2 regions of the Streptomyces luteireticuli genome follow, and region 2 is predicted to be linked to the other one. Evidence: riboswitches for the same ligand, from Rfam matches in the RefSeq annotation. Region 2 holds a riboswitch; the other holds the start of a gene.
What was found. Region 2 has a riboswitch for magnesium ahead of AB8735_RS30710 (NRAMP family divalent metal transporter). Riboswitches for the same ligand answer to the same signal wherever they lie in the genome.
Positions count from the first base shown of each region.

Region 1 (14,646 bases), 6.1 Mb from region 2:
GACGGCGAGGCCGCCGTCCGGCTGTTCGCCGCACGGGCGGCCGCCACGGCCCCCGGGTTCGTCCTGGGCCCGGGCAACGCCCCGGCCGTCGCCGAACTCGTCCGCCGCCTGGACGGCATCCCGCTCGCCCTCGAACTGGCCGCGGGCCGGGTCCGGACGCTGGGTCTGCCCGGCCTGCTCGCCCGGCTCGACGACCGGCTGCGGCTGCTGTCGGGAGCGCGACGGGGCACTCCCGAGCGGCAGCGGACGCTGAAGGCGACGATCGACTGGAGCTGGGATCTGCTGACGGAGGATCAGCGCACGGTGCTGCGCCGCCTGTCGGTGCACGCCGACGGCTGGGACCTGGGGTGGGCCGAGGCCGTGGCGGGCTGGGGCGCCGTCGCGCCGGAGGACGTCTGGGAGGTGCTGGCCCGCCTGGTCGAGCGCTCGCTGGTGTCGGCCGGTGAGGCCCACGGCGAGCCGCGCTACCGGATGCTGGAGTCGGTCGCCGCGTACGGTGCGGACCGGCTGGCCGAGGCGGGCGAGTCGGACGCCGCGCGGGCCCGGCACGCGGCGTACGCCGTCCGGTTCGCGGTCCGCGCCGCCCGGGGACTGCGAGGGCCGGAGCAAGGGACGCTGCTGGCGCGGCTGGACACCGAGTCCGCGAATCTGCGGGAGGCCCTCGACGTACTGGTGGACGCGGGGCGGGGTGCCGAGGCACTGCGTCTGGCGGGCGCCCTCGCCCCGTACTGGGTACTGCGCGGCCGGCTCGGCCAGGCCCGCCGGTCGCTCATGTCCGCCCTGTCCGCGGCCGACGGCACCGAGGGCGCGCCGCGCGCCCGGGCCGAGGCCTGGCACACGGCTGTGACGATCATGGAGGGGGACGGCACGGACCGGGCGGGACGGATCGACCGGGCGCTGCGACGCTTCGACCCCCGGGACACCGCCGGCGTGGCCGAGGCCCAGTACGTCCTCGGCCACGCCCTGTCCCTGATCGGCGACATGCCGGGCGCCCGCGACCTGTCCGACGCGGCCCTCGCCGCCTTCCGTGCCCTGGGCGACCGCTGGGGCGAGGCGGCCGCCCTCGCCGACCGGGCGGTCCAGGCCCTGTCGTTCGGCGAGCTGGAGCGGGTGGCGCACGAGGGCGCGACGAGTGTGGCGATGTTCGCGGAGCTGGGCGACCGGTGGGGGCGGGCGCGGACCGCCGGGGTGCGCGCGGCCCATGCCGAGATCTTCGGCGACTACCCGTCCGCCGCCCGCCTCCTGCGTGAAGGGCTGGAAGCGGCCGAGGAGTTGGGCCTGTCCACCATGGCGTCCGATCTGACGGCGGGCCTGGGCCGGGTCGCCCTTCTGGAGGGCGACCCGGCCGCCGCCCGGCAACTCCACCGGCGTGCCCACGACTTGGCTGGCCTGCAGGGCTTCCGGGCCGGCCAGGTCAACGCGGACCTCGGCCTCGCCCTGACCGCCCGCCGCTCCGGCGACCTCGCCACGGCCGAGGCCCTCCTGCTCGACGTCCTCGCCTGGCACCGCCGTGTCGGCCTGGACAGCGCCAACGCCCTGGTCCTGGCCGAGCTGGGCTTCGTCGCCGAACTCCGCGGCGACGCGGCGGCCGCTCTCGCCCGCCAGGAGGAAGGCCTCGCCGTCGCCCGCACCACCGGCGACCCGCGCGCCGTGGCCCTGGCCCTGGAGGGCCTGGCGGGCGCCCTCGCCCTGCACGGGGACGCACGCCCGGCGGCACTGCTGCTGGGCGCGGCGGACGCGGCCCGGCGGGGCGCGGGGGCACCGCTGCCGACGGCGGAACGCGGTGACGTGGACCGGATCATGTCGGCGCTGCGGACGTCCCTCGGGAACGGCCCCTTCGAGGAACTCCTCGCGTCGGGAGGGACGTTGGGACCGCGGGACGCATACGCGGCGGCGCGGGCCGACGGCGCGGGAGCGCCCCTTCGAGCGGGGTGGTGAAGGCGGTCGGCCACGCCTGCGGCTAGTCGCTTTCCGGCGAGTCGGGCACCGGTGCGGAACAGCGGGTCCACCGTGCCGCCTTCGTCGGGTCGAGGAGGTACCCGGCCTGTCCCGCGCTCGTGATGACGGCGCCGTGGCGGGGGCCGAGTTTGTTCCTGAGCCGTGCGATGTGGACATCGACCGTGTGCTGCACGCCCGTTGCGGACTGCTGCCATACGAGCTCCATCAGGCGGTCGGGGGTGAAGGCACGCCGGGGATGGGCGAGGAAGTGGGCGAGCAGCTCGAGCTCCATGCAGGTCAGCTCGACCGGCCGGCCGAGGACGGAGACGGTGCGGTGTCCGACGTCGGCTACGAGGCCGTGCACGCGGTACACAGGGGCTCGCGGCAGATCCGTACCGCCGGAGTCGGCGCGCGGCTCCTCGGTCACATCGCACAGGACGTGCGCGACGGTGGTGGTGTGCGGGGCGGTGTCGATGAGCCGCTCGACGGTGTCCAGCAGCAGGACGGCCGGGAAGGTCATGCGGAACCTCCTTTCCGTTGCGGGGTGTTCGCGAAGTGTCGTCAGTGGGTCGGGCGCCAGACGGCCTCGAGGCGCCGGCGCCCGTCGGGGCCGGTGACCGTGCGCCAATGGGCGTGGAGGCATACGGCCCTCTCGTTCGCAGCAGGCTGGGGAACCGGTGACGTGCTGTCGAGGGGGCTGTCGGCGGTCCGGCGACGGGTCGGGGTGAAGCGGGTGTGGACTGTGGTGAGGACGGACATGCTCGGTCACCTCTGTTGGGCGGCGCGTCGGGGGGGGAGGGCAGGCGCGACCGCCGTCAGACGTCTGCGGTGGTCAGGGCCGCGGCTTCGGCGATGCGCTGCGCGGCGGGCAGCGGCAGGTCGACGAAGCGGGCGAGCCAGTCGGCGTCGCGTCCCTGCCGGGCGAGGATGTAGGCCAGGTGCACGTACGGGTCGTAGGCGACGTACGGGGCCTCGGGCCGGGGGCAGCCGCCGGGGTCGTCGAGCAGGTAGTCCCGCTCGGTGCCGTCGCGCAGGGTCAGTTGGAGGCGCGGGCAGTCGTGCCCGGCACGATACGACGGGTCGTGCGGCCGGGCGGCGGCGTGGAGGCACCGTCGGGTCGGTGCGGTGAGCTTGGTGAGGTGCGGGAGAAGGCGCATGGTGAGGGCCCTCCCTTCTGCGTGATCCGGGCTGGTGATCGTCGTGTCGGTCATGGCAGCCCTCTCGAACCCCTCACCGGGGGCGGTCCGGAGCGCACGCGGCAGCGATCCCCTTGTGAGCGCGCAGCCTCCAGCGCCCCGGGGCGGCATCGGGCCGCACGGATGCCAGGGCGGTCGGGCGCAGGAGCGCGGGGAAAGGCGGTTACCGCGTGCCGTGCAGGAGCGAGGGCAGACGGAGGCGGGGCCGATGACGGCCCGGGCTACTGTGACTGCGATCCATCTCTCTCGCCTCCTCCCGGCCGGGGCGCTCGCGGGCGCGGTACGGACTCGGTGGAGCGGACCGGCCCGCTGCGGCCGGTTCACCCCCACTCGTCAGAGCTTTGGCACTGCACGGCGTAATCCCCGTTCGGGGGCAGCCACTTGGGGTCACCCCTTAGGCCGGGGAGACCTGTCCTGAACCTGGGCGTCTCTCGACGTCGTGGGGTCAGTGGCCTGTGTCCGTACAGACGCCTCACCGAACGAGGTGCCTTTTCCAAACGCCTAGGAGTCTGCACCTTATTTGCGCATCGACGCAACTAGTTGACTCAATCTTGACGCCGCCGGGCGTCAGGAGCCGGCGGGGGCGTCGGCGAGGCCGAGTTGCAGGTGCTCGACGTGGTAGAGGGCCTGGTCGAGGAGTTCGGCGACGTGGTTGTCGTAGAGGGCGTAGACCACCGAGCGGCCCTTGCGGGTGCCGGTGACCAGGCCGAGGTTGCGCAGGAGGCGGAGCTGATGGGAGCAGGCGGACTGCTCCATGCCGACCTCGGCGGCCAACTCGGTCGCCGGGAGGGGGCCTTCGCGGAGGCGGGCGAGGATCAACAGCCGGGACGGGGTCGCCAGGGCCTGCAGGGTGGTGGCGACCTTCGCGGCAGCGGCCGCGTCCAGGCGCGTGCGCGGGGCGGCGTTGTTCGCGGGAGCTGCTCCATGACCCATGGGCCCATCGTACCGGCCGGAATGAATGGATGAATTGATGTTCATGTATTCCTGTACGGTGGGAGCCGGACCCGCTCCCTCCCCCGCACGCGACCCCGCACGCGAACGAAGGATCACCGCTGCGATGACCTCCGCCCCGCCCCTCCCCCACCCTCCGGCCGGAGGGACCTCCACGTCCCCGGCGGCCGACGCCGTCCGTGACGTGCCGGCACCCCGGCGCCGCACCCGGATCTTCGCCCTGCCCGAAGCGCGGTGGGCCGCCGCCGCCCTGGCGCTGTTCCTGGCCGCCCTGCCGCTGCACCTGCTCGGCGCCCCCGCGTGGGCGTGGGGCCCGTTGTACGCGGCGGCCTACGTCACCGGCGGCTGGGAGCCCGGCTGGGCCGGCTTGCAGGCCCTGCGCGGGAGAACGCTCGACGTGGACCTGCTGATGGTGGTCGCCGCCATCGGCGCCGCCGCGATCGGGCAGGTGCTGGACGGCGCGCTGCTGATCGTCATCTTCGCCACCTCCGGCGCGCTGGAGGCGATCGCCACCGCCCGCACCGCCGACTCCGTACGGGGTCTGCTCGACCTCGCCCCCGCCACGGCGACCCGCATCGCGGACGACGGCGGCGAGGAGACCGTGCCGGGAGCCGCCCTGAAGGCGGGCGACACGATCCTGGTCCGGCCCGGTGAACGCGTCGGCGCCGACGGGCGCGTGCTGGACGGGGCGAGCGAGGTGGACCAGGCCACCATCACCGGCGAGCCCCTGCCCGTGGCCAAGGAGGCCGGGGACGAGGTCTTCGCCGGCACGCTCAACGGCACCGGCGCCCTGCGGGTGAAGGTCGAGCGCGATCCGTCAGACTCGGTGATCGCCCGGATCGTGGCCATGGTCGAGGAGGCCTCCCGGACCAAGGCGCCCACCCAGTTGTTCGTCGAGAAGATCGAGCAGCGGTACTCGATCGGCATGGTCGCCGCCACGATCGCGCTGTTCGCCCTGCCGCTGCTCCTCGGCGCCGCCCTGCAGCCGACCCTGCTACGGGCGATGACCTTCATGATCGTCGCCTCCCCGTGCGCGGTCGTACTCGCGACGATGCCGCCGCTGCTGTCGGCCATCGCCAACGCCGGACGCCACGGCGTCCTGGTCAAGTCCGCCGTCGTCATGGAGCGGCTCGGGCAGGTCGACCGGGCGGCGCTGGACAAGACCGGCACCCTCACCGAGGGCACGCCCCGTGTGACCGACATCCGTCCCCTGCCCGCTTCCGGCATGGACGAGAACGCGCTGCTGACCCTCGCGGCGGCCGCCGAGCACCCCAGCGAGCACCCCCTCGCCCGCGCGATCGTGGACGGCGCCCGCACCCGGGGACTGGCCGTCCCGCCGGTGACCGGCTTCGCCTCCGCGCCCGGCACGGGCGTGACCGCGACCGTCGGCGGCAGGGCCGTCGCGGTGGGCAGCCCCGCACGCCTGCTCGGCGGACGGGACGACCACCCGGCCGCCGCCGCGGCGGAGCTGGAGCGGGAGGGACGTACCGCGGTGCTCGTCGGGGTCGACGGCACCCCGGTCGGGGTGCTCGGCATCGCCGACCGTCTGCGCACCGACGCCGCCGCCACCGTCACCGCGCTCTCCGCGCTGACGGGCAGCGCGCCGGTGCTGGTCACCGGCGACAACCCGCGCGCCGCCGCACGCCTCGCCGAAGAGGTCGGCATCGACGACGTCCGTGCCGGACTCCTGCCCCAGGACAAGGTCGCCGCCGTGCGGGAGATGGAACAGGCGGGCCGGAAGGTGCTGGTGGTCGGCGACGGCGTCAACGACGCCCCCGCCCTGGCCGCCGCCCACACCGGCATCGCCATGGGCCGCGCCGGTTCCGACCTCGCCCTGGAGACCGCCGACGCCGTTGTCGTCCGCGACGAACTGGCCGCCGTCCCCACCGTCGTCGGCCTCTCGCGCCGGGCTCGCCGGCTGGTGGTGCAGAACCTGGTCATCGCCGGAACCTTCATCACCGGCCTGGTGGTCTGGGACCTCGTCGGCACGCTGCCCCTGCCTCTCGGCGTCGCCGGACACGAGGGCTCCACCGTGATCGTCGGCCTCAACGGCCTGCGCCTGCTGGCGGATTCCGCCTGGCGCCGCGCCCGCGACAGGAACGGCCGGTGAGCGCGGCGCGTCGGAGGACGTCACCGCCCGGCTGCCCGCCCGCGGACCCCGGAGGCGTTGTCCGGAGAATCCCCCTTGTTGTCCCGGTCAGTCGGATGGGACCGCGCGTGCCGGGGAATGGCCGCTTCTCATCCACGGGGCACCGGTGCAGAGAGATTCACAGGATGCACGGGAGGTGATAGAGCCGCGCTGCGATGACCGCACGGGGACAACACCCGTGAGAGGACGCCTTCTTCGGGAGGGCTGCTCCTGCCGACTTGCGGGAGGTGCAGGAATTGCCTGGTGGGAACGGGCATGCGGAGTGCGGCCCTGCCGGCTGCCCACGCTCCCCGGACGCGGGCGAGGCGGGCCGAGCGGGCGCACCGGCCCGCAGCGGGTCGGCAGGGGGCGGGGGGACTCGATGCGAGGTCAACCGGACAGCCATATATGCCTCTGGCACCCGCCTCCCGGCCGGTCCACTCTTGGCTCACGGATCAGCTACCGCAGTGATCACCGTTCGGCCGGCGGAACCCGTCCGTCGGCAGGAGACGAATCGAGGTTCGCATGAGGGTGGGTTTCGCTCGGCTCGCGACCTGTGCCGGCGCTGTCGCCTTGCTGGCAGGGCTGTCGGCCACCTCCGCCACGGCGACGGCACGGGTCACCCCGGACTCGGGGGACTGCCGGCAGGGAGAGTTCTGTCTCTGGGACGACGCGGATTACCAGGGGCGCTTCGGCTTCTTCACCTCCCAGGTGGCCAACCTGAGACAGAACGGCCTGAACGACAACGTCAGTTCGGTGATCAACAAGACCGATCACTCCTGGTGCCTCTACAGGGACGCCGACTTCTCGGGCGAGTACCGCGTGATCAGGCCCGGCCAGTGGGTCCCGAACCTGCGGAACTCCACGTGGGGCTTCAACGACATGGCCAGCTCCGCCAGGCCCTGCTGAACAGACGTCCTGAGGTAGCAGGGCATTCCGCTCGACGTCGGCAGACGAGGAGCGGCATGCCCTGCTCCGGCGCTCCGTGGGGATGAACCAGTCCGCAGAGACTCACGGGCGGCCCGGTCCGGCGAGCCGGGCGGCCGTGGAGTGGGCCGCGTGACCGGTCCGCGCACCCGTCGCCGGGGACGAGTTCCGGCCGGAGGCGGCGAATCGCGTGATGCGGATGTCGCGCTTGTCCCATGCTGCCGAACACCCCGTCGAAGACCCGGAGTTCACCGATGCGCCCACACCCACGCACCCTGTTCGCCTTCGCCCTTCTCCTCGCCGTGGCCACCGCCTGCGGACTGCCGGCGGCCGCCGCCCCACCCCTGCGGACGGCCTCCCTCCACCACGACGACAGCCATGGCGGCAACGGCTACGACGGCACCGGCTACGACGACGTACTCGATCTACGGGGCACCCCGACGGCGGCGCTTCCCGGACGCGAGAAGGACACCAACCCGGTCAACGTCTTCGCCGACCGGGGGGCTTGGCACGCCTACGCCCTGCCGAAGGCGGACGCCCCGGGCGGCTACGGCGGATTCACCGGCCCCCTCTACATCGCGCAGGAATACCCCTGGTGGTTGAGCACCTCCTTCAGCCGCATCCGGCTGAGCGAGAACGGCCGCGCACTCGACCTCGCCGGCGGCGGCCCGCCGCGCTTCATCTCCCGGCCCGGGTCCCTGCTCCAGACCTACGACCTCGGCGGCGGCCTCCGGCTCACCCTCGACCTGCGCTACGCCACACACCGCACCGCCCTGGTGAGGACCGTGGTGCGCAACACCGGCCGCACCCCGCGCACCCTCGGCGCCGACTGGACCGGAAGCCTGCTGCGGCCCGCCGAGGCACCCATGAGACAGGCGCCCTCGCTGGCCGTCGCGCCCCGGGGCGTCGCCGTCGACTTCGCCAGGGTGCGTGCGGCGGACGATTTCCTCACCGACGGCACCGAACGGTTCGAGGTCCGGCACGCGGATCCGGTACGTACAACCGTGGCCGGGGACTCCTACCGTACGGAACTGTCCGCACCGTTCACCCTCGCGCCCGGCGCGACGCGTTCCCTGGACCGGACCGAGAGCTACACCTTCACGGAGGCCGAGCGCACCGCGGAAGCCGGTGGGCTGCGGCGGGTGCTCGCCGACCCGGCGCGGACCGTGCGGGCGGCCGACGCCCGCTGGCGCGGATACGTCGACGGCGCGACCGCCGGGGTGCCGGCCGGCCGGCGGCGGCTCGCCGTCAAGGCGCTGGAGACGCTGGTGACCAACTGGCGCAGCGCCGCCGGGAGTCTGGCCCACGACGGGATCACACCGTCCCTCTCGTACAAGTGGTTCGCGGGCGGCTTCTGGGCCTGGGACACCTGGAAGCAGGCGGTCGGCACGGCACGCTTCGACGCGGGGCTCGCCGAGGCGCAGATCCGCTCGGTGCTCGACCACCAGATACGCCCCGGCTCCACGACCCGCCCGCAGGACGCGGGGATGATCCCGGACGCCGTCTTCTACAACGACCCGCGGCGGGGCGGGACCAACTGGAACGAGCGCAACAGCAAGCCGCCGCTGGGCGCCTGGTCGGTGTGGCAGGTCTACGGGCGGAGCGGGGACAGGGACTTCCTGCGGGAGGTGTACCCGAAGCTGGCCGCGTACGAGGAGTGGTGGTACCGCAACCGGGACCACGACCGCGATGGGCTCGCGGAGTACGGCGCGACCGTGGACCCCGCCAACGGCTCGCCCGCGGCGCGGCGGCTGGCCGCGGCCTGGGAGAGCGGCATGGACGACGCGCCCCGGTTCGACGCCGCGTCGGGCACCTCGGTCGTGCCGAACCGGGACGGCTCGGGGCGGGTGACCGGCTACTCGCTGACCCAGGAGTCCGTGGACCTCAACGCCTATCTCGCCGCCGACCAGGAGCATCTGGGCCGGATCGCCGCGGAGTTGGGGATGCGGGCGGCCGCCCGCGGCTGGCGGGCCAGGGCGGCCGCCACCGGCCGGGCCGTACGGGAGAGGATGTACGACCCGGCGACCGGCTGGTTCCACGACACCACGCTCGGCTCCGGCGCCCGGCTGACGGGGCGGGGCAGGGGGATCGAGGGCGTGATCCCGCTGTGGAGCGGCGTCGCGACCCGCCCCCAGGCTGCCGCCGTACGCGAACGCCTCCTGGATCCCGCCGAGTTCGCCACCGCGCTGCCCCTGCCGACGGTCTCCAGGAGCTCGCCGTACTTCGCCGCGCGGCAGTACTGGCGCGGCCCCGTCTGGCTCGACCAGGCGTACTTCGCGATCGGCGGGATGCGCCGTTACGGATTCGGCCGCGACGCGGACGCGCTGACCGCGAGGCTGATCGGGAAAGCGGCCGGTCTGACCGGCAACGGACCGATCATGGAGAACTACGACCCGCTGACCGGGGCCGCCCTCAACTCCCCCAATTTCAGCTGGTCCGCGGCGCTGCTGCTGCCGCTGGTCGCAGGGTGACGGCCGGGGCGGGAGCGGCAGGGCTCCGCCCGGCGTCGTGGACCGTGCGCACGCGGTTCCTCACCCCGCAGGCACCGCCGAGGAATGGTGGTTGACGATGAGCCATGCGCTCCCGCGCCGCTCGTAGACGAACGTGTAGCGGGCGTCGACCTTGGACTTGCTGCCGTCCTTGTTGGTCAGTGTGAACTGGTAGAGGCCGGTGTCGATGGCATCGTCGCGGCTCAGGATCTTGATGTGGCGCTGCTGGATGCGGCCGACCGGTTTGCTTTCCAGGAAATGTTTGAAGTAGTCGACTCTCCCGGCCCGCGTGGTGCGGATCTTGGAGGAGACCGTCGGGAGCAGCACGGCATCACGGGCGTAGAGGTCGGCGACGCGTTGCGCATTGCCCGTGGCCAGAGCCGCGTTCCAGCGGTCGAACAGGGCCTCGATCCGGGCCTTGGAGACGGCCGAACGGCGGCCGCCGGATTCGACGGCTTGCGCCGTTCCGGCGACGGTCCCGGTCCCGGTGACCAGAACGGCCGCCCCGGCGATGGCGACCCCGGCCAAGCGCGTACGCCTCATGGAATACCTCCTGCGGTGTCGGCGACAGGCCGAGTCTCCCTCCGGGGCGGGTGACCCGCATGTCGAAAGGACCGGGCGGAGCGACGCGGGACGGCGCGCCGCAGGGCCCGTGCCGGCCCATCGGACACGCCCTAGCGTGCGAGGCGGCGGTACGCGTCGACATAGCCGCGCAGCAGGGCTTCATGGGTCTGGACGGCGATGGCGCCGATGGCGCGCAGATGTTCCGCCGGGAGGGCTTCGCCGATCTTCTTCTCCTTGACGGCTGCCTTGAAGGCATTCCTTCTGCTCTCGGTGATGTCCTTCTCGAAGGACTCCCGGTCCAGTTCGGAGAGCCTCCGGAGTTCGCCGTCGTCCGGGACCGCGAACACAAGATCCGAGAGGTCCTTCGCCGGCCTGGGCGCGACGTCGTAGAAGTCGAGGGCGCGCTTGCCCCACTCCTCCTTGCGGGCGTGGCTCTGGGTGTAGGACTGGCGGAGCGTCTTGATGTGCGCGCTGATCGACGTGGCCGGCGGCAGGTCCTTGATGCGCTGTACGAGCCTGGTGCCGTCGGTGGCCACGGAGCACTCGGGGTCGAACAGCCTCCTGCTGGCCGCCCGCACGTCCGCGAGGGTTTTTGCCAGGTGCTCCCCTTCCTGGTCGTGGATGCCGAAGGTGACACCGGGCTCCAGTTCGTGGGCGCCCTCCTCCAGCTTGATGAAGGTGTTGGGTTCGGGGAAGTAGACGGTCCTGGGCTCGGTCTTCGCCATCGCGACCCGGACGGCCCGGTCCAGGCCGGTGGCGATGTCCACCCGTGGATCGCCGCCCGCCGGAAGGCGGTAGCCCCCGCTGAACAGGTCGGGCCACGTGCCCTTCTCCCTCAGCGCGGCCGCCTCCAGCAAGGTCGCCGCCGCGTCGAAGAGCGGGGTGTTCCCGGGGGTCTTGAGGGAGAGCACATCGGCGTCGCCGGTGTGGAGGTAGACCCGCTCGCATCCCTTGCCGTCGGCGTACAGCGCCTCGACGAACGCCCGTGTCCGTTCGCTCGCCGCGATGGTCTGCCGTATCGCGCCGTAGGGGATGGTCTTCTGATCGTTGAGCTTCGCGCCTTGGGGTGCGCGCCAGAGGAAGGAGAGGACGGCGACCGGGATGCTGTCCCTCTCCTGCTGCCAGGCTTCGACGAACTTGTCGATGATCTTCTGCTGCCGGGCGGCGCGTGTGGCGCGCTCGGCCTCTTTCTCGCCGTGGTGGTAGCCCTCGTTGAGCCCGATGACCAAGGCGCATCCCTGTCGGGTCCCCGTCGCCTCGTCGCGGTAGCGGCGTGCCAGGGCGAGCAGTTTGTCGTGGTCGTCGACCTTGGCCGGGACCATGGCGACGAAGCCCGGGCGCCCCTGCCCGGGCCGGGGGGTGCCGACCGCCCGTCCCTCGTACACATCGGTGATCATGTCCCGGGACGCCTTGCCCTTGGCGGAGGTGCCGGAGCGGGCCCGGTGGATGATCACCCCTATCTGCTCCCGCAGTTCCGCGGGGACGCTGTCGGGGTTCACCCAGTGGGTCCGGGAGGTTTCGGCCGGCTGGTCGGGGCCGCGTCGGCACCCCCGCTGCTCGAGCACGGATCCGTGCTCGGGGCGGGCGGCCCCGAGTTCGTCCCGGTGCGCCCGCACGCTGTCCGCCGTGGCCGGGTCCGCCGTGCTCAGGGCCGCCGCCAGCGCGTCCAGGGAGGTGGTGTCGTGTGCGTAGACGAAGCTGCTCGCGCCGGCGAAGACGCGGTGGGGGATGCGGTCGCGCGGGACGGCCAGGTGGCACACGTTCTGCACCTTCGTCAGCGCGACGTAGGCGATGCGGTGCCGGAATCCCAGGTCGCGGGCGATGGCGACCTCGCTGACCCCGCGTACCCGCTTGCGCTGGTACCAGGTGGCGGCGGCGTCGCGCAGCGCGGCGAGCGCGTCCTCGTCGCGGCGGCCCGCGCGTACGACCGCGCGGGCGTGGTGGTCGAAGGCCAGCCGCTCGGCCCGTACTTCGGCCGGGGAGGGCGAGATCCGCCGGCCCTCGTGGATCTGTACGATGCCGTCGATCCACTCCAGGGCCACGTCGCTGCCGTGGGTGCGGATCTCCTCCCAGAACACGTCCCGCAGCACGACCAGTCCCTGGGCCGTCTCCGCGACCGGAAGCGGATGGAGACGGCGCAGGAACAGCTCGTCGAACGTCTTGTCGTAGAACGCCATGCGCTCCGCGTGCGTCTCGGTCTTCCCGGTGCGGGGCACCTTCGCGGGGTTCGGGTTCCTCTTACTCTGCTGGTATCCGGTGCCGTACTTCTCGCGGAACAGCCCCACGGCCTCGTTGGTCGCTTCCTGCCGGATCCGCCGGCGCTCGGCGGTGTCCTTGCCCGTCTCGTCCGTGGTGCCGGCCAGGGCGTGGGCGCAGTGCACCAGTTCATGGGCCAGGGTGACTTCGGGAGCCATGGGGACGTCGTCGACGAGGAGCATCACCCGTGGGTGGAAGGCGACGGCGGAGAACGCGCCCCGGCCGTCGTACTGCGGTCCGGTGCCGCCGTGTTGCAGGGACCACTGGGCGGGATCGCCGTCGGTCGCCTGCATGATGATGACGTTGATGCCGGCGAGGTCCCGCTGCGTCAGCGTGCGGTCGTTCTTGCGGGAGCCGCGAGGGCCGCACAGGACCCGTCTGTTGAGGCCCGACACCCAGTCGTCCGGACCGCCGTAGGAGCCGTCGGGGTCGGGCAACGGCCGGGCGTGGCCCAGGAATTCGACGAGGCGTTGTCCGGCTTCGGAGGACTCGATCCGCCGCAGCAGGAAGTCGATCTCGCGTATGTACTCCTCGGCGCGCAGCGCGAGGTCGGGCCGGGGGTTGGCGGTGGGGAGCACCGTGGTGACCGTGGCCGGGTCGGGGCACACGGCGATGCCGGGCCGTATCACGGTGACGGGGAGCGGTTCGCCGTCGATCCAGGTGACGGCAGTGGGGGGCTCCGCGGCGGCGCGGACCGGCCGCGGCGGTGCCAGGCGGGCGGGGTCGATCCCGGTGGGGCGGGGCATGGTGGGGTGTTTCCTTTCCACGGGGAGTCAGTCCGTCACGACCAGGACGGCCCGGGCCTGCTGCCGGGTGTCGGTGGTCAGGACCAGGGAGCCGGAACCGCCGTCCGCCGTCGGCGCGGTGCAGCGCAGTGAGATCTTCTCGACGGTGGGCAGCAGGTTCGGCAGCCCTGCCGTCGGGGAGCCCGTCGCGGGCAGCAGGGGGGCGAGTGCTTCCCCGAGTGCGATGCCTTCCTGGGCGGTCCAGGTCGCGGTCCAGCTCAGTGCGTCGGGGTCCTTGTCGGCCACGAGTTCCAGCTCCATCGGCGATGCCTGCGGGCCGCCGAGGAGGAGGGTGCCGGTGGCCTCGATCTCGGGCGGTCCGTCCCCGGTAGTGATTCGTGCGCCGAGCTGGAGGCCGGCGCACAGCCCGGCCGGCAGGGGGAACTCGGCGGATCCTTCGAGGGCGAACAGCCGCCCGGACGGCGTCGGTACGACCTCGAAGTACAGGTTCTGCAGGGTCAGGTCCGCCAGGGAGGCGGGCAGGCCGCTGCCCAGGGTCCGTTCGGTCCACGCGCCGATCTCGCGGAAGGCGATGCGGTCCGCCTCCACGGTCAGTCCCCACCCCTGGGCGGTCCTGCCGCCCCGTACCCCGATCCGGGTTCCCCCCAGGACGAGCGTGCCCGTCAGGGTGGCCTCCAGTGCCCGGCCGCCGCCCCCGGCCAGCATGACCGCCTGGTCCTCGATCCGTACCCCTGCGATCTCCCAGGGGCTCAGGAGTTCCCCCGCGACGACGAAGGTTCCGTCCCTCAGGTCGCACAGGAAGGAGAGCCGTCCCGTGCCGGTGCGGCCGAGGTCGGGTGCGGCGCTGTCGAAGAGCCCCTTGGCGTCGGCGATTTCGCCGTGGGCCGTCAGGGCGGGCAGTTCGACGGTGACGGCGCTCTCCAGTCCGCCGACGGCCAGGTGCGCGCTCAGCTCGACCGACAGTCCGCCCCGGCCGTCGTGCCGGGCGGCGGAGTCCAGGGCGATCCGCGCGGCGACCCGGCCGAGCGTCAGGCCGTCCAGCAGCGGCCACTCGTGCGCCAGATCGACCTGGACCTCCCCGGTCACGCGCCCGTCCTCGGGGTTGCAGGAGACGGTGACCTCGCGGAGCGCGGGCAGCGCGGACGCGAGGAGCCCCTGCCACTCCCCGGGGAAGTGCTCGGTGACGGCGTCGGCCCCCGTACAGCCCGGCAGGTCCGCCAGGTGCCGCAAGGAGGGCAGGGAGAGCCCGTCGGGGAAGCGGGCGGACAGGGTGTACGTGCCCTCGTGCAGGGAGGCCAGGAACAGTACCGGCTCGTCGAGGCCGGGCAGTTCCCAGCCGGCCCCCGCGAGGGCCGCCGGCTGCTCCCGTCCCGCCTCCTCGTCCGGCCGGGGGGTGGCGTCGAGGACGACGACCGGGGTCCGGGCGCCCAGGGCCTCCAGCGGGCCGAGGT
Region 1 covers NZ_CP167927.1:724,958-739,603, forward strand. Annotated here, with positions in the region: gene AB8735_RS03165 (BTAD domain-containing putative transcriptional regulator) at 1-1,938, shown strand, start outside; gene AB8735_RS03170 (winged helix-turn-helix domain-containing protein) at 1,961-2,458, opposite strand; gene AB8735_RS03175 (hypothetical protein) at 2,500-2,697, opposite strand; gene AB8735_RS03180 (hypothetical protein) at 2,754-3,149, opposite strand; M-box (ykoK) riboswitch at 3,452-3,625, opposite strand; gene AB8735_RS03185 (metalloregulator ArsR/SmtB family transcription factor) at 3,702-4,067, opposite strand; gene AB8735_RS03190 (heavy metal translocating P-type ATPase) at 4,192-6,195, shown strand; gene AB8735_RS03195 (peptidase inhibitor family I36 protein) at 6,787-7,122, shown strand; gene AB8735_RS03200 (trehalase family glycosidase) at 7,395-9,611, shown strand; gene AB8735_RS03205 (SgcJ/EcaC family oxidoreductase) at 9,672-10,172, opposite strand; gene AB8735_RS03210 (M91 family zinc metallopeptidase) at 10,304-13,195, opposite strand; gene AB8735_RS03215 (hypothetical protein) at 13,223-14,646, opposite strand, start outside.
Region 1: it holds a riboswitch for magnesium, as region 2 does, so the genes downstream of both, AB8735_RS03180 (hypothetical protein) here and AB8735_RS30710 (NRAMP family divalent metal transporter) in region 2, are expected to answer to the same signal.

Region 2 (14,646 bases):
GGCGCCGCTGTACGACGACGGCAGGGACAACGAGCTGGCCGACGCCGGCATCTACGACGACAAGGGAGCCAACACCAAGGACTTCCAGAAGCACGGCTACTTCAACGTCGACTGGGCCTACCACTACTACCGCGGCGCGCTCCCGCCCGGCCGCATCAACCTCGGCATCCCGTACTACTCCCGGGGGTGGCGCGACGTACAGGGCGGCTCGGACGGGCTGTGGGGGACCGCGGCGATGCCGGACCAGTCCAAGTGCCCGGAGGGCACCGGGGGCCGGGGACCGGCCAACGCGCAGTCCTGCGGCCTGGGCGCGACCGGGATCGACAACGTCTGGCACGACACCGAGGACGGCCGTGAGGTCGGCGCCGGGTCCAACCCGCTGTGGCACACCAAGAACCTCCAGGACGGTGTCACCCCGGGGTATCTGGGATCGTTCGGGGTCAAGGACGGGAAGCTGACCGGCACTTACGCCGAGAAGTACTCGGCCGCGCTGGAATCCCCCTGGCTGTGGAACGACGCCAAGAAGGTCTTCCTCTCCACCGAGAACGAGCGCTCCATCGACGCCAAGGCGAAGTACATCGCCGACAAGGACATCGGCGGCGCGATGGTCTGGGAGCTCGCCGGCGACTACGGCAAGCGTTCCAACGGCGAATGGGGCATGGGGTACGACCTCACCACCCGCCTGGACAACGCCCTCAAGGGCGCGGGCGCGTACGGCAACGCCAAGGCCGGGGGACGGGCGCAGCCGAGGGAGGTGATCGACGTCAAGGCGGAGCTGGTGGACTTCCCCACGGGGAAGGACGACTTCTACCCGGTCCAGCCCAAGCTGCGGATCACCAACGACAGCAAGGTGACCCTCGGCCGGGGCACCGAGATCTCGTTCGACATCCCGACCTCGACACCGCCCATCGTCAAGGACAACGACTACAAGGAGATCAAGGGGCTCACCCCGGGGCACACCGGCCCCAACGCCGGTGGTCTGAAGGGCGACTTCCACCGGCTCACGCTCAAGCTCGGCTACTGCGAGGACCTGCCGCCGGGCAAGTACCGGGACATCGACCTCAAGTACTACCTGCCGATCACCGGCCCCTCGAACGTCACGTTCAGGATCGGGGACAAGGAGTTCGGCAGCACGGGCGACCGGCGCCGCGAGACCGACGTCGTCGATCCGCCGGCCCCCGCCTCCGGCGACCGCTGCCAGGCGGCCGACTACACGAAGGGGCAGGTCTACCGGCCCGACGGCGGACGGCTCTGGCGGATGTACGACAAGGGTGACAAGGGCTGGATGTTCGAGTATGGCGACAGCCCCTCGGGCCGTCCAATGATGATCGACAACAACCCCGACCAGTCCCGCGTCCACCTGGTGGAGCTCGGTGAGTCCAACCCCAACCAGTACTGGAAGTTCCGCCCGGCGGGGAACGGCCTCTACGCGATTGCCAGCGGCGACCGCTGCCTGACCGTGGCCGACTCCCGCAAGGACGTCGCCTCGGTCGGCTGTGACGGACGGGCCGAGCAGAAGTGGAAGCTCGTCCCGATCGCCGACAACGGGAGCGAAGGGGCACCCGGAGGGCCCCGGCACAACGGGGTGTTCAAGCTCCGCTCGGCCGTCGGCGACCATGACGTCGAGGTCGCCAACGGCACGACGACCCGGGAGACCCACCTTCTGAACGGTGACCCGTCGGCCTCGACGGCCGCGTTCGTGAAGCACGACGGCTGGTACTGGTACGCCCAGTGGTACACCACCGTCGCCCCGGGCCAGGCCGAGTCCAACGGCGGCAAGCCCTGGAAGAAGCTCGGCCCGGCCGCGTAGCGGACGGGGTGGAAGGGGCCCGGTGGAGCGGTGACGCTCCGCCGGGCCCCTTCTCGATGCCGAGGTTGACGTGTCAACCATGACCTCCGTAAGGTCACGGTTGACACATCAACCTCATCGGGAGGTCCCCCCATGACCCGCTTCCCCCTCCGGATCGGCGCCGCCGCGCTCCTCTCCGTCACCGCGATAGGGCTGAGCCCGGCCGTCGCCCAGGCCGCGGACTGCCCGCCGGGCAAGGCCGTCACCCGGACCGCCCCGCCGAAGTTCGCCGACCGCACGCTGAAGATCTCGTACGACAACGGCTTCGTCTTCCGGCTCGACTTCGACGGCGCCCGTACCGCGCACTGGAAGGTCCTCGCCGGCCAGGACCCCGCCGAGGGCACCGTCAAGGTCGCCCACCGCGAACTCGCCCCCGGCGTCTACCGGCTGAAGTGGACCGAGGCCGACGGCACGACCGTCGAGCAGGTCCAGGACTGGCGGAACCGGACCGTCCGCGCGGTGATCCGGTTCGAGCAGGACGGCAAGCAGCAGCGGCTGGACCTCAAGGGCACCTTCGCGACCGTGTGCTGAAGCCGTTCATTAAGGTGCTTCCGTGAGCGACACGGAGTGGTTGGACGGGGACGAACGACGGGCGTGGCGCGGCTACGTCGCCATGAGCGAGATGCTCGAGGCACGGCTGGGGCAGGATCTGCGCAGGGCCGGGCTGTCGAGCGCCGACTACACCGTCCTCGTCCTGCTCTCGGAAGCGCCGGAACGGCGGCTGGGCCTCGGCGAGCTGGGTGCCGAGGCCCAGTGGTCCAAGAGCCGGGTGTCCCACCAGGTCCGGCGGATGCAGGAGCGCGGACTGGTCGAGCGCACGGGCGACGCGGACGACCCGCGCCGGGCCCGCGCCGTCCTGACCGGGCGCGGGGCCGAGGCCCTGCGCGCCGCGGCCCCGCTGCACGTGGCCGGCGTCCGCCGCTACTTCCTGGACCACCTCACACGCGAACAGCAGGCCCAGCTCGTCGAGATCGCCCGCAGTGTCCTGCCGCACCTGGGGCCGGCCCCGCTGCCCCCGGAGCTGCGGGAGGGCCGGGGAGGGGAAGAAGCATGACAACGGAACCGCGCACCTACATCGTCACCGGCGGCGGAACGGGCATCGGCGCCGCCACCGCCCGGCTGCTCCGCGCCGCCGGGCACCACGTCGTCGTCTCCGGGCGGCGGGCCGGGCCGCTGCGGAGCCTCGCGGAGGAGACGGGCGCCCTCGCCCACCCCTCCGACATCGGCGACCCCGAGGCCGTCCAGGGGCTGGTGGATGCGGCCGTGGCCGCCCACGGGCGGCTCGACGGGCTCGTGCTGAACGCGGGCATCGGACGCAGCGGAGCCGTGGGCGAGCTGTCCGTCGAGGTCTGGGAGGAGGTCATGCGGACCAACGTCACCGGACCGTTCCTGCTGCAACGCGCCGCCCTGCCCCACCTGTTGGAGACCCGCGGCGCCGTCGTCGCGGTCGCGTCGGTGGCCGCGCTGCGCAACGGCGTGGGGAACGCCGCCTACGCGACGTCCAAGGCCGCCCTCCTCCAGCTCTGCCGCTCCCTCGCCGTCGACTACGGGGCGCGGGGGCTGCGGGCCAACGTCGTGTGCCCGAGCTGGGTGCGTACGGAGATGGCCGACGGGCGCATGGCGCGGTTCGCCGCCTCCGAGGGGCTGGGGGAGGGGGACGAGGGGCTCGACGCGGCGTACCGGGAGGCCACCCGGCTGACCCCGGCGGGCCGTCCCGGAGCCCCGGAGGAGGTCGCCGAGGCCGTGGCGTGGCTGCTCTCGCCCGCCGCCTCCTACGTCAACGGGGCGGTGCTCACGGTGGACGGCGGGGTGACGGCGCTCGATCCGGGGACGGCGGCGTTCGGTCTCCGCATCGAGCCGCGGGCGGGCGGGGAGGGCTGAGGCTCCGGGCGCGGATCAGGGGCCGCCGGATCAGGGGCCGCCTTTAGACTCGGTGCATGGACCCTCATGATTCGCCGGACCATTCCCGCGGCGTCGAGGAGGCCGTCGCCGTGCTGAAGGCCGTGGCCGACCCGACGCGTTTCCAGGTGCTGTGGGCGCTGGCGCAGCGCGAGCACTCGGTGGGGCAGCTGGCCGAGATGGTGGAGGCGCACGTGGCGGCGGTGTCGCAGCACCTCGCGCGGCTGCGGACCGCGGGGCTGGTGGTGTCGCGGCGGGAGGGCACGCGGATCTACTACCGGGCGGCCGGGGCGCATGTGCGCACGCTGCTCGAAGGGGCGGTGCTGGCCGCCCGGGCCGAGCCGGAGGGGCCGGGGACGGACGGCGGTACGGGCGGGACGGCCGCCGTGGCCCCGGCGCCCGCCCGGGCCACCGCGCGGCTGCGGCCCCGGGCCGTCAACGGCTAGGGCGTGTCCGGCTAGCGGGCGCCTTCGTCCAGGGCGTACTGCTCGGGCGCCGCGTCGTAGGAGTACAGCTCGGCGTAGCGGCCCCAGTCGGTGGCGGTCTCCAGCTGCTGGGTGACCTGTTCGCTGGTGTAGTGGTGGGCCAGCAGGTCGCGGAAGAAGCCGGCGCGCAGGGTGCCGCCGGTGCGGCGCAGGCTGGTGACGATCAGCTTGACCAGGGGCGCGGCCTCCTGCACCGCCTCCGCGAAGATCGTCTTGGATTCCTGGACGTCGGCGCGGGCGAAGGCCGTGCCGCGCGGGGTGAGGACCAGGTCGCCCTCGCTGATCACGGCGAAGCCCAGCAGGTCCAGGGCGTCCACCTGGGGCAGGAGGTCGTCCACCTCCAGGCCGAGCTCCTCGGCGAGGTCCGCGAGGTCGCAGCGGTTGCCGTGCATGGCGAGGATCTCGGCGAGGCCGGAGAGGCCGTCGACGCTGGCGCCGGGCAGCGGGGTGTTGGCGGGCGTGCGGCGGGCGAGTTCGGGGGAGCGGCCGGGCAGGTGCGGGGCGGTGTCCTTCTCGCGGCCGGTCATCACCTGGTAGATCGCGTCGATCAGGGCGTCGAACTCGGGCGCGTTGCGGTCCCGGGGCCGCTCCAGCGGGACGTCGAAGGCGGCCCGCAGGGTGCCCGGGCGGGAGCCGAGGACGACGACGCGGTCCGCCATCAGCACGGCCTCCTCGATGTTGTGGGTGACCAGCACCACGGCCCGGGTGGGGAACTGGCCCGACGCCCACAGCTCCATCAGCTCGCCGCGCAGGTTCTCGGCGGTGAGGACGTCGAGCGCGGAGAACGGTTCGTCCATCATCAGGACGTCCGGCTCGACCACCAACGCCCGTGCGAAGCCGACGCGTTGGCGCATGCCGCCGGAGAGCTCCTTGGGGTAGGCGGACTCGAAGCCGTCGAGGCCGATGAGGTCGATGGCCTGGAGGGCGGCCGTGGCGCGCTCGGAGGCGGGCACGCCCCGTGCCTCCAGGCCGAGTTCGACGTTCTGCTGGACGGTGAGCCAGGGCAGCAGCGCGAAGGTCTGGAAGACCATGGCCGTTCCGGGGTTGGCGCCGGAGAGGGGCTCGCCGCGGTAGGCGACGGTGCCCGAGGTGGCGGGGATCAGCCCGGCCAGACAGCGCAGCAGCGTGGACTTGCCGGAGCCGGAGCGGCCGAGCAGGGCGACGATCTCGCCGGCGCGCACCTCCAGGTCGATGCCGGCCAGGACGGGGAGTTCGCCGTCGGCCCCGGCGTAGGACTTGGTGACCGCCTCGGCGGTGAGCAGCACCTCGCCGTCGGGGTGCGGCGGCGTCACGGTGCGGATCATGGCAGGGCTCCTTCTCACAGGGAGTAGCGGGTCTCGGCCAGGCGGTAGAGGCGGCGCCAGACCAGCCGGTTGAGGCCGACCACGTACAGGGCCATCACCGCGATGCCGGCGATGAGGTGCGGGTAGTCGCCCCGGGAGGTGGCCCGCGCGATGTAGGCGCCCAGGCCGGTGGCGGTCAGCGTGGTGCCGCCGAAGGTGACGACCTCGGAGACGATCGAGGCGTTCCAGGCGCCGCCAGAGGCGGTGATGCCGCCGGTCACGTACGCCGGGAAGATCCCGGGGATGATGAGACGCTTCCAGCGCTGCCAGCCGCGCACCCCCAGGTCGTCCATGGCCTCGCGCAGGTCGGAGGGGACGGCCGCGGCGCCGGCGATGGTGTTGAAGAGGATGTACCACTGGGCGCCGAGCGCCATCAGCAGCACCCCGCCGATATTGATCGACAGCCCGGTCCGCAGGAAGAACCAGGTGGCCAGCGGGAAGAGGAAGTTGGCGGGGAAGCTCGCCAGGAGCTGGACGAACGGCTGGGCGATCCGGGCCAGTTTCGGCGAGAAGCCGATCCTCACCCCGATCGGCACCCACACCACCGTCGCCACCACCACCAGGACGACGACGCGGGCGAGGGTCGCCAGCCCGAGCAGCAGCGGCTCCCCGAACACCCCCAGGCCCGTACGGGCGTTGAGGTAGCCCAGCAGGTCGAGCACGCCCCAGACGACCAGCCCGCCGGCCACCACGGCGAAGACGAGGTCGCCGGTGCGGCGGCGCGTCCGGTTGACGGCCAGCGGCCGGTCGTCGGTGCCCAGCAGCCGCCCGGCCCGGCCCAGCGCCTCGCCGACGGGGCGCGCCAGCCGGCCGAGCAGCCGCGGCCAGGAGGAGCGGCGGACGAAGTCCAGCACCAGGGAGCGCTGGACGTCGGAGGCCTCGGACTGCTCGTTCTTGAACCGCTCGGCCCAGGCGGTCAGGGGCCGCCAGAAGACGAAGTTCACGCCGATGACCATGACGGTCATGGTGGCGACCGCCCAGCCGATCTTGCCCAGGTCGCCGTCGTGGATGGCGGTGCCGGCGAACGAACCGACGCCCGGCAGCGCGTACTTGTGCCCGGAGACGCTGATCGCCTCCGAGGCCACCAGGAAGAACCAGCCGCCGCCGAAGCTCATCATCCCGTTCCACACCAGCCCGATCGCCCCGGCCGGCAGCTCGATCCGCCAGAAGCGCATCCAGCGGGTGAAGCGGAACGAGCGCGAGACCTCGTCCAGTTCGCGCGGCAGGGTGATGAGCGAGTGGTAGAAGCCGAAGGTCATGTTCCACGCCTGGGAGGTGAAGATGGCGAAGACCGAGGCGCATTCGAGTCCCAGCAGGGAGCCGGGGAAGAGGGAGATGAACCCGGTCACGGCCACCGACAGGAAGCCCAGCACCGGGACGGACTGCAGGATGTCCAGGGCCGGGACCAGTACCCGCTCCAGCCGCCTGCTGCGGGCGGCCGCGTAGGCGTAGCAGAGGGTGAAGACGACGGAGGCGGCCAGCGCGGTGAACATCCGCAGCAGGCTGCGCGCCGCGTAGTACGGCAGCTCGGCGGGGTCGGTGTCCACCTTGACGACCTGCGCCGGGTCGAAGGAGACCGTGACGCCCTTGCCCACCCGCAGCAGCAGGTACAGCCCCACGAGCACCGCCGCGGCCACCACCGCGTCCACCCAGGAGGTGCGGGACAGCCGGCCGGTCAGCCGGGCGGGCAGGGAGGTCCGCCAGGCGGCGGAACGCGACGGGTAGGACACGGGGTGGCTCCTGTTGACGGCGGCGTGCCGTCGCCCCCCGAAGGGGGGTCAGGCGCTGCTGCCCGCGGGGCAGCCGGGGTGGTACGGGTCGGTGCTCACGGCAGTCTCGCTTCGTCGCGCTCCGCCCCCAGTCGAGCACACCCGGAGGGCATTGTCGCGGGCAGTGCTCCGCCGTTCCAGCGCACGCCGCGTACGCCCCGTTCCCCGGAGAGCCGGTCCACCAGGCGTTCCAGGGAGGGGGACGGGCCGTCCAGGGTGAAGTCCACCCGCAGGAGGACGGTGGCGCCGTTGTCGGCCGCGACGACGCGCAGGCCGTCCAGCCTGCCGTCGGCGGAGGCGAAGGCCAGCACGCACAGGGCGCGGACCTTGCCCTCGACGCGGCGGTCGCACAGGGCGTGGAGGGTGCCGGTCACCGGCGCGGGGCGCGGGGCCGGGCGGAGGCGGCGGGGCAGGAGCTTCATGGGACACCTCCCGGGGGTCGGATGTCGGAAAGGAGTTGGGGCGGCGGTCAGTGGGCGCGCGGCCGGGGGCGTGCCGGGGCGCCCGTCGTGTGCAGGACGGGGCTGTCGACGGCGCCGTCGGCGACGCGGCGCAGCGCCGTGCGGAGGGCGGTGCGGAGGGGAGCGCGGAGGCCCGTCGCGGTCGGGTACGGGGTCCGGGGGACGTGGAGGACGGACAGGACGGACATGCTTCGGTCACCTCCGTGGCACGGTGGGGTACGGGACAAGTCCCGCAGGGGGAAGGGGTGTTCCCGGGGCGGCGGCGGTGAGGGGAGGGCCGCCGCCCCGGGCGTTCCGGTGGCGCCTCAGTGGCCCAGGGCCAGCTGCGCGATGCGGACGATCACCAGGACCATGGCCGCGAGCAGGTAGGCGCGCAGGGCGGTGAGGCCGACCTTGCGGCCGGTGGAGATCAGCGGCCTGGGCAGCTCGTCCAGGGGCGGCATGCGCCAGGTGTCCCGGCCGGTGCGGTCCACCGGTCCGGAGAGCGCCCAGCCCTTGCGGCGGCGGCGCGTCTCGGCGTACCCGAGGGCGAGGATGCCCGCGACGCCGCAGACGCCCATGATGTCGAGGATCGCGCCCGAGGTGATGCCGGGGAACACCACGGCCGCGGTCAGGATCACCGACAGGGTGACGAGCACGGCGACGACCACCGAGGTGAAGACGTTCATCGCGCGGCCGTTGACCCAGGGGCCGAGCACGGCCTTGTCGTTGCAGAGCAGCAGCAGGAAGACCGAGGCGGAGGGCAGCAGGACGCCGGCGAGGGTCTGGACGCCCTCGGTGAGCAGGCCGAGCGGGGAGCCCGGAATGACCACGATGATCGCGGCGGCGAGGATCAGGCCGGCGAAGACCGCGTAGAAGCCCTTGGCGCCGCGTACGCCGCGGTGCAGCGAGTGCTTGAGGCCCATCACGTCGCCGATGGCGTAGGCCGTCGAGAGGGAGACGGCGGAGGCGCCGATGATCGAGGCGTCCAGCAGCGCGATGGCGAACAGCACGCCCGCGGTCTTCCCCGCGTACTTCTCCAGTCCGACGGCGACGTCACCGGCGTCGGTGAAGTTGCCGAACTCGGCGTGCCCGGCGAAGGCGGCGGCGCAGAAGCCCATCATGGCCGCCGCGCCGAGGACCACGATCACGATGCCCAGCCACAGATCGGCCTTCTCGTAGCGCATGAACCGGGGGGTGATGCGCTTGTCGATCACGTACGACTGCTGGAAGAACAGCTGCCAGGGGGCCACGGTGGTGCCGACGATCGCGATGATCAGCAGCATGACGTCGGAGAGCTGGGCGCCGTGCGGCATGCCGGGGACGACGAAGTCGTGCGCCATCCGCCCGGTGGACGGGTGGACGAGGAAGTAGACCGGGATCAGCAGCAGCGAGCCCGCGCAGAGCAGGACGGCGGTGCGCTCGAAGCGCCGGAAGGAGCCGGTGGACGCGGCGGCCACCACGATCACCGCGGCCAGCAGCACGCTGGGCACCTTCGGCAGTCCCAGGTAGCCCACGGCCAGGGTGATGCCGATGAACTCCGTCACGATCGTCAGCGCGTTGAGCAGGAAGAGGTCGATGACGGAGAACGCGCCCCAGAACTTCCCGAACCGCTCCAGGATCAGCCGGGCGTGCCCGACGCCGGTGACCGCACCGAGCCGCAGCACCATCTCCTGGTTCACATAGAGCACGGGCACCAGGAGCAGCAGCGTCCACAGCAGCGTGGTGCCGTAGTTCTGCCCGGCCTGGCTGTAGGTGCCGAAGGCGCCGGCGTCGTTGTCGCCGACCATGACGATGAGGCCGGGGCCGATGATCGCGAGGAGCGTCCTGAGCTTGGCGGACAGGCCGCGGCGCGGGGCCGTGTCGTCCATCCTGATGGTGCCGAGGGCGCCGCGGATGTCGCCGACGTGGGCGTCGTCGAGGACGGCGGTGCGGTGCGCCGTCACCGGCGGCGGCGTGGCGGTGGTGGTGAGGTCGGTCATGACAGCCTCCCGGTCCCCCGTCAAAAGGGGAGGTTCAGGGCACGCGGCAGCGATCCCCCCTGCGGGCGGGCAGCACGAGGACCCGGGGCGGTGGATACCGCACGGGTGGGTGCTGGGCGCGGGCGCGCAGGGAAGGTGGTTACCGCGTTCCGGAGGTCAACGAGGACGTGCGGATGCGGGGCCGGATGTGGCCCTGACTACTGTGACTGTGACTGCCATCCATGTCTCTCGCCTCCTCCCGGCCGGGGCGCGCGGGGGCGCCGTACGACACGGCAAGGAGCGGACCGGCCCATGACCGGTTCACCCCAACTCGTCAGAGCTTTGGCACTCCACGGCGTAGTCCCCGCAGGCGGGGCAGCCACTTGGGATCACCCCTTAGGCCGGGGAGACCTGTCCTGAACCTGGGCGTCTCTCGACGTCGTGGGGTCAGTGGCCTGTGTCCGTGAAGACGCCTCACCGAACGAGGTGCCTCATACATCGCTGTTTGCATCGCTGTTGTGAGCACTGCGAACGCTCAGCAGCATAGCGCCGTACTTGCGCGTTGACGCAACTACTTGACACAAGCTTGACCCCGAGGTCTACGGGCTGTGACGGAGCCCGCCCTTCCGGGCCCGGGCCGTTACCGTCGGTTGTCGTACTATGTCTGATGTCGCTGTTGCGTTTTCGGCTGTCTCGCGAGTTTCGATGTGCGGTGAACCAGGCCGGTGAGTGGCGCGGGCGGACCTCTCCGCCCGGCCCGGCAGGTGGCGTCACCAGTTTCCCGGCAGAACGGAAAGCACCTCGTGGACCTGAGCGCGGCCAATAACGCGGGCAACAAGAAGGGGCTCAGCCTCTTCGCCCTGATCATGATCGGGCTGGGGTCCATCTTCGGCTCCGGCTGGCTCTTCGGGGCCGGCCAGGCCGCACAGGTCGCCGGCCCCGCCGCGCTGGTGGCCTGGGTGATCGGCGCGATCTTCATCGGCATGATCGCCATGTCCTACGCCGAGGTCGGCGCCGCCTATCCGCTGCCCGGCGCCATGGCCCGCTTCGGCTCCATCTCGCACGGCCCGGTGCTCGGCTTCGTCACCGGCTGGGCCGTGTGGATCGCCACCGCCTCGCTGATCCCCATCGAGGCCATCGCCGGCACCCAGTACATGTCGTCCTGGAACTACGGCTGGGCCCGCGGCCTGGTCTCGAACGGCAGCCTGAGCGCCACCGGCATCGCCACCGCGCTCGTCCTGACCTTCGCCCTCTGGCTCGCCTGCTACTGGTCGGTCACCCTGCTGGCCCGGGCCAACAACCTGCTGACCCTGGTCAAGTTCGCCATCCCGGTCCTCGCCTGCGGCGCGCTCATCGCCTCCGGCTTCCACACCGGCAACTTCACCTCCCACGGCGGCTTCGCCCCCAACGGCTGGTCCGCGGTGCTCACCGCCGTCACCGCCTCCGGCGTCGTCTTCGCCTTCAACGGCTTCCAGGCCGTCGTCAACCTCGGCGGCACCGCCAAGAACCCCGGCCGCGCCATCCCGCTCGCCCTCGTCGGCGCGCTCTCCCTCGGCCTGGTCATCTACCTCGCGCTGCAGGTCGCCTTCCTCGGCGCCGTGCCCCCCGAGAAGCTCGCCGAGGCCGGCGGCTGGAGCGGCATCAACTTCGCCTCGCCCTTCGCCGACCTCGCCAAGCTGCTGATGCTCCACTGGGTCGTCACCATGCTCCAGTTCGGCGCCTTCATCTCGCCGAACGGCGCCAACATCGGCAACGTCGCCTCCTCCGCCTACCTCGCGCAGAACCTCGCCGAGACCGGCTTCTTCCCCAAGAAGATCGCCGAGGTGCACCCCCGCTACGGTGTCGCCCGCCCCGCGATGTGGCTCAACCTGGGCTTCTCCGTCCTCCTGCTGCTCACCATCGGGCACAGCTGGGAGGCCCTGGCCAGCGTCGTCTCCGCCGCGATGGTCGTCTCCTACCTCATGGGCCCGATCGCCGTCGGCGTCTTCCGGAAGACCAAGCCGCAGCTGCCCCGCCCGTTCAAGCTGCCCGCCGCGGCCGTGCTCTGCCCGGTGACCTTCGCCTTCGCCGCCTGCGCCCTGTACTGGTCGAAGTGGCCCAACACCGGCAAGGTCGCCCTCCTCACCCTGGTCTCCGTGCCGATCGCCGCCGTGGTGCTGCGCCGCAAGGGCGAGAAGAGCCTCGCCCGGCAGTTCGCCCCCGCCTGGTGGATGATCGCCTTCCTGCTCTGGCTGGCCCTGCTGTCCGCGCTCGGCAGCACGGAGTTCGGCGGCCACGGCGTCCTCCCGGGCGGCGTGGACATCGCCCTGGTCGCCCTGTCGTCCGTGGGCTTCTACTACTGGGCCGTACGGGCCGGTGTCCGCGCCCACGAGGCCGGGCTGCCCGGCCCCGACCCGGTCCTCGACGCAGCCGCCGCCGACGCCGCCGTCCCCGGGCCCCGGCAGCCCGAGCCCGCCGGGACCGCCGCCCGCTGACCCGGCGGGGCAGGGCCAGGTGAGCGACACCCCGGCGACGAGATATCTTGATATCAAGCAATGTTGCAAACGTGGAGTGGAGCGGAGCACCCGGTGACTGACTCGACCATCATCTACACGCACACCGACGAGGCGCCGGCGCTGGCGACGCATTCGTTCCTGCCCGTCATCCAGGCCTACGCCTCGACCGCCGGGATCACCGTGGAGAACCGCGACATCTCCCTGGCCGGGCGGATCATCGCGCACTTCCCCGAGTACCTGGAGGAGGGCCAGCGCATCGCCGACGCCCTCGCCGAGCTCGGCGCCCTGGCCAAGACCCCCGGCGCCAACATCATCAAGCTGCCCAACATCTCCGCCTCGATCCCGCAGCTGAAGGCCGCGGTCGCCGAGCTCCAGAGCCAGGGCTACGCGCTGCCGGACTATGTGGACGACCCGAAGACCGACGAGGAGCGCGAGATCCGCGCCCGCTACGACAAGGTCAAGGGCAGCGCCGTCAACCCCGTCCTGCGCGAGGGCAACTCCGACCGCCGCGCCCCCGCGTCGGTCAAGAACTACGCCAAGACGCACCCGCACCGCATGGGCGCCTGGACCCCCGAGTCGAAGACGAACGTCGCCACCATGGGTGAGGACGACTTCGCCTCCACCGAGAAGTCCGCCGTCATCGCCGAGGACACCACCCTCCGCTTCGAGCACGTCGCCGCCGACGGCACCGTCACCGAGCTGCGCAAGCCGCTGGCGGTCATCGCCGGCGAGGTCGTCGACGCCTCCGTGATGCGCGCCGCCGCCCTCAACACCTTCCTCGCCGCGCAGGTCGCCCGCGCCAAGGCCGAGGGCGTGCTGTTCTCCGTGCACCTCAAGGCCACGATGATGAAGGTCTCCGACCCGATCGTCTTCGGCCACGTCGTGCGCGTCTTCTTCCCGAAGACCTTCGCCGCGTACGGCGAGAAGCTCGCCGCCGCCGGCCTCTCCCCGAACGACGGCCTCGGCGCCATCCTGAACGGCCTGGCCGCGCTGCCCGAGGGCGACGAGATCAAGGCGTCCTTCGACGCCGAGCTCGCCGAGGGCCCGGAGCTGGCGATGGTCGACTCCGACAAGGGCATCACCAACCTGCACGTCCCGTCCGACGTCATCGTCGACGCCTCGATGCCGGCCATGATCCGCACCTCCGGCCACATGTGGGGCCCGGACGGCAAGGAGGCCGACACCCTCGCGGTGCTGCCCGACAGCTCGTACTCCGGCGTCTACCAGGTCGTCATCGACGACTGCCGCGCCAACGGCGCCTTCGACCCGGCCACGATGGGCTCCGTCCCCAACGTCGGCCTCATGGCCCAGAAGGCCGAGGAGTACGGCTCCCACGACAAGACCTTCGAGATCGCGGCCGCCGGTACGGTCCGCCTCGTCGACGCGGCCGGCAACGTCGTTCTGGAGCAGGCCGTCTCCGAGGGCGACATCTTCCGCGCCTGCCAGACCAAGGACCTGCCGGTCCAGGACTGGGTCAAGCTCGCCGTCACCCGCGCCCGCGCCACCGGCGCCCCGGCCGTCTTCTGGCTGGACGAGAACCGCGCCCACGACGCCCAGCTGATCGCCAAGGTCCGGCAGTACCTGCCGCAGCACGACACCGAGGGCCTGGAGATCAAGATCCTGTCCCCGGTCGAGGCCACCAAGTTCTCCCTGGAGCGCATCCGCCGCGGCGAGGACACCATCTCGGTCACCGGCAACGTCCTGCGCGACTACCTGACCGACCTCTTCCCGATCCTGGAGCTGGGCACCAGCGCCAAGATGCTCTCCGTCGTCCCGCTGATGGCCGGCGGCGGCCTCTTCGAGACGGGCGCCGGCGGCTCCGCCCCGAAGCACGTCCAGCAGCTGGTCAAGGAGAACTACCTGCGCTGGGACAGCCTCGGCGAGTTCTTCGCCCTGGCCGCCAGCTTCGAGCACCTCGCGCAGACCACCGGCAACGCCCGCGCCCAGGTCCTCGCCGACACCCTCGACCGCGCCACGGCGACCTTCCTCAACGAGGACAAGTCGCCCACCCGTCGCGTCGGCGGCATCGACAACCGCGGCAGCCACTTCTACCTGTCCCTGTACTGGGCCCAGGAGCTGGCCGGGCAGACCGTCGACGCCGACCTGGCCAAGGCGTTCGCCCCGCTCGCGGAGACCCTGACCGCGCAGGAGGGGAAGATCGTCGACGAGCTCATCGCCGTCCAGGGCTCCCCGGCCGACATCGGCGGCTACTACCAGCCCGACCCGGCCAAGGCGGCCGCGGTCATGCGCCCGTCGCAGACGTTCAACGCGGCGATCGCGTCGCTCGTCTGACGGAGCCTGACGGACCGTCGGTTTTCCGCCCCGGTCGGCCTCGTGCCGGCCGGGGCGGTTCCGTCTCTACGGGGCCGGCCTGCGCGCCAGCAGGAAGCCCTGCGGCGTCACCT
Region 2 covers NZ_CP167927.1:6,826,042-6,840,687, forward strand. Annotated here, with positions in the region: gene AB8735_RS30665 (glycosyl hydrolase family 18 protein) at 1-1,810, shown strand, start outside; gene AB8735_RS30670 (MoaF N-terminal domain-containing protein) at 1,943-2,380, shown strand; gene AB8735_RS30675 (MarR family winged helix-turn-helix transcriptional regulator) at 2,403-2,903, shown strand; gene AB8735_RS30680 (SDR family oxidoreductase) at 2,900-3,730, shown strand; gene AB8735_RS30685 (ArsR/SmtB family transcription factor) at 3,787-4,194, shown strand; gene AB8735_RS30690 (nitrate/sulfonate/bicarbonate ABC transporter ATP-binding protein) at 4,206-5,537, opposite strand; gene AB8735_RS30695 (ABC transporter permease) at 5,552-7,243, opposite strand; gene AB8735_RS30700 (hypothetical protein) at 7,402-7,767, opposite strand; gene AB8735_RS30705 (hypothetical protein) at 7,815-7,994, opposite strand; gene AB8735_RS30710 (NRAMP family divalent metal transporter) at 8,112-9,767, opposite strand; M-box (ykoK) riboswitch at 10,065-10,239, opposite strand; gene AB8735_RS30715 (APC family permease) at 10,550-12,220, shown strand; gene AB8735_RS30720 (NADP-dependent isocitrate dehydrogenase) at 12,314-14,533, shown strand; gene AB8735_RS30725 (class I SAM-dependent methyltransferase) at 14,600-14,646, opposite strand, start outside.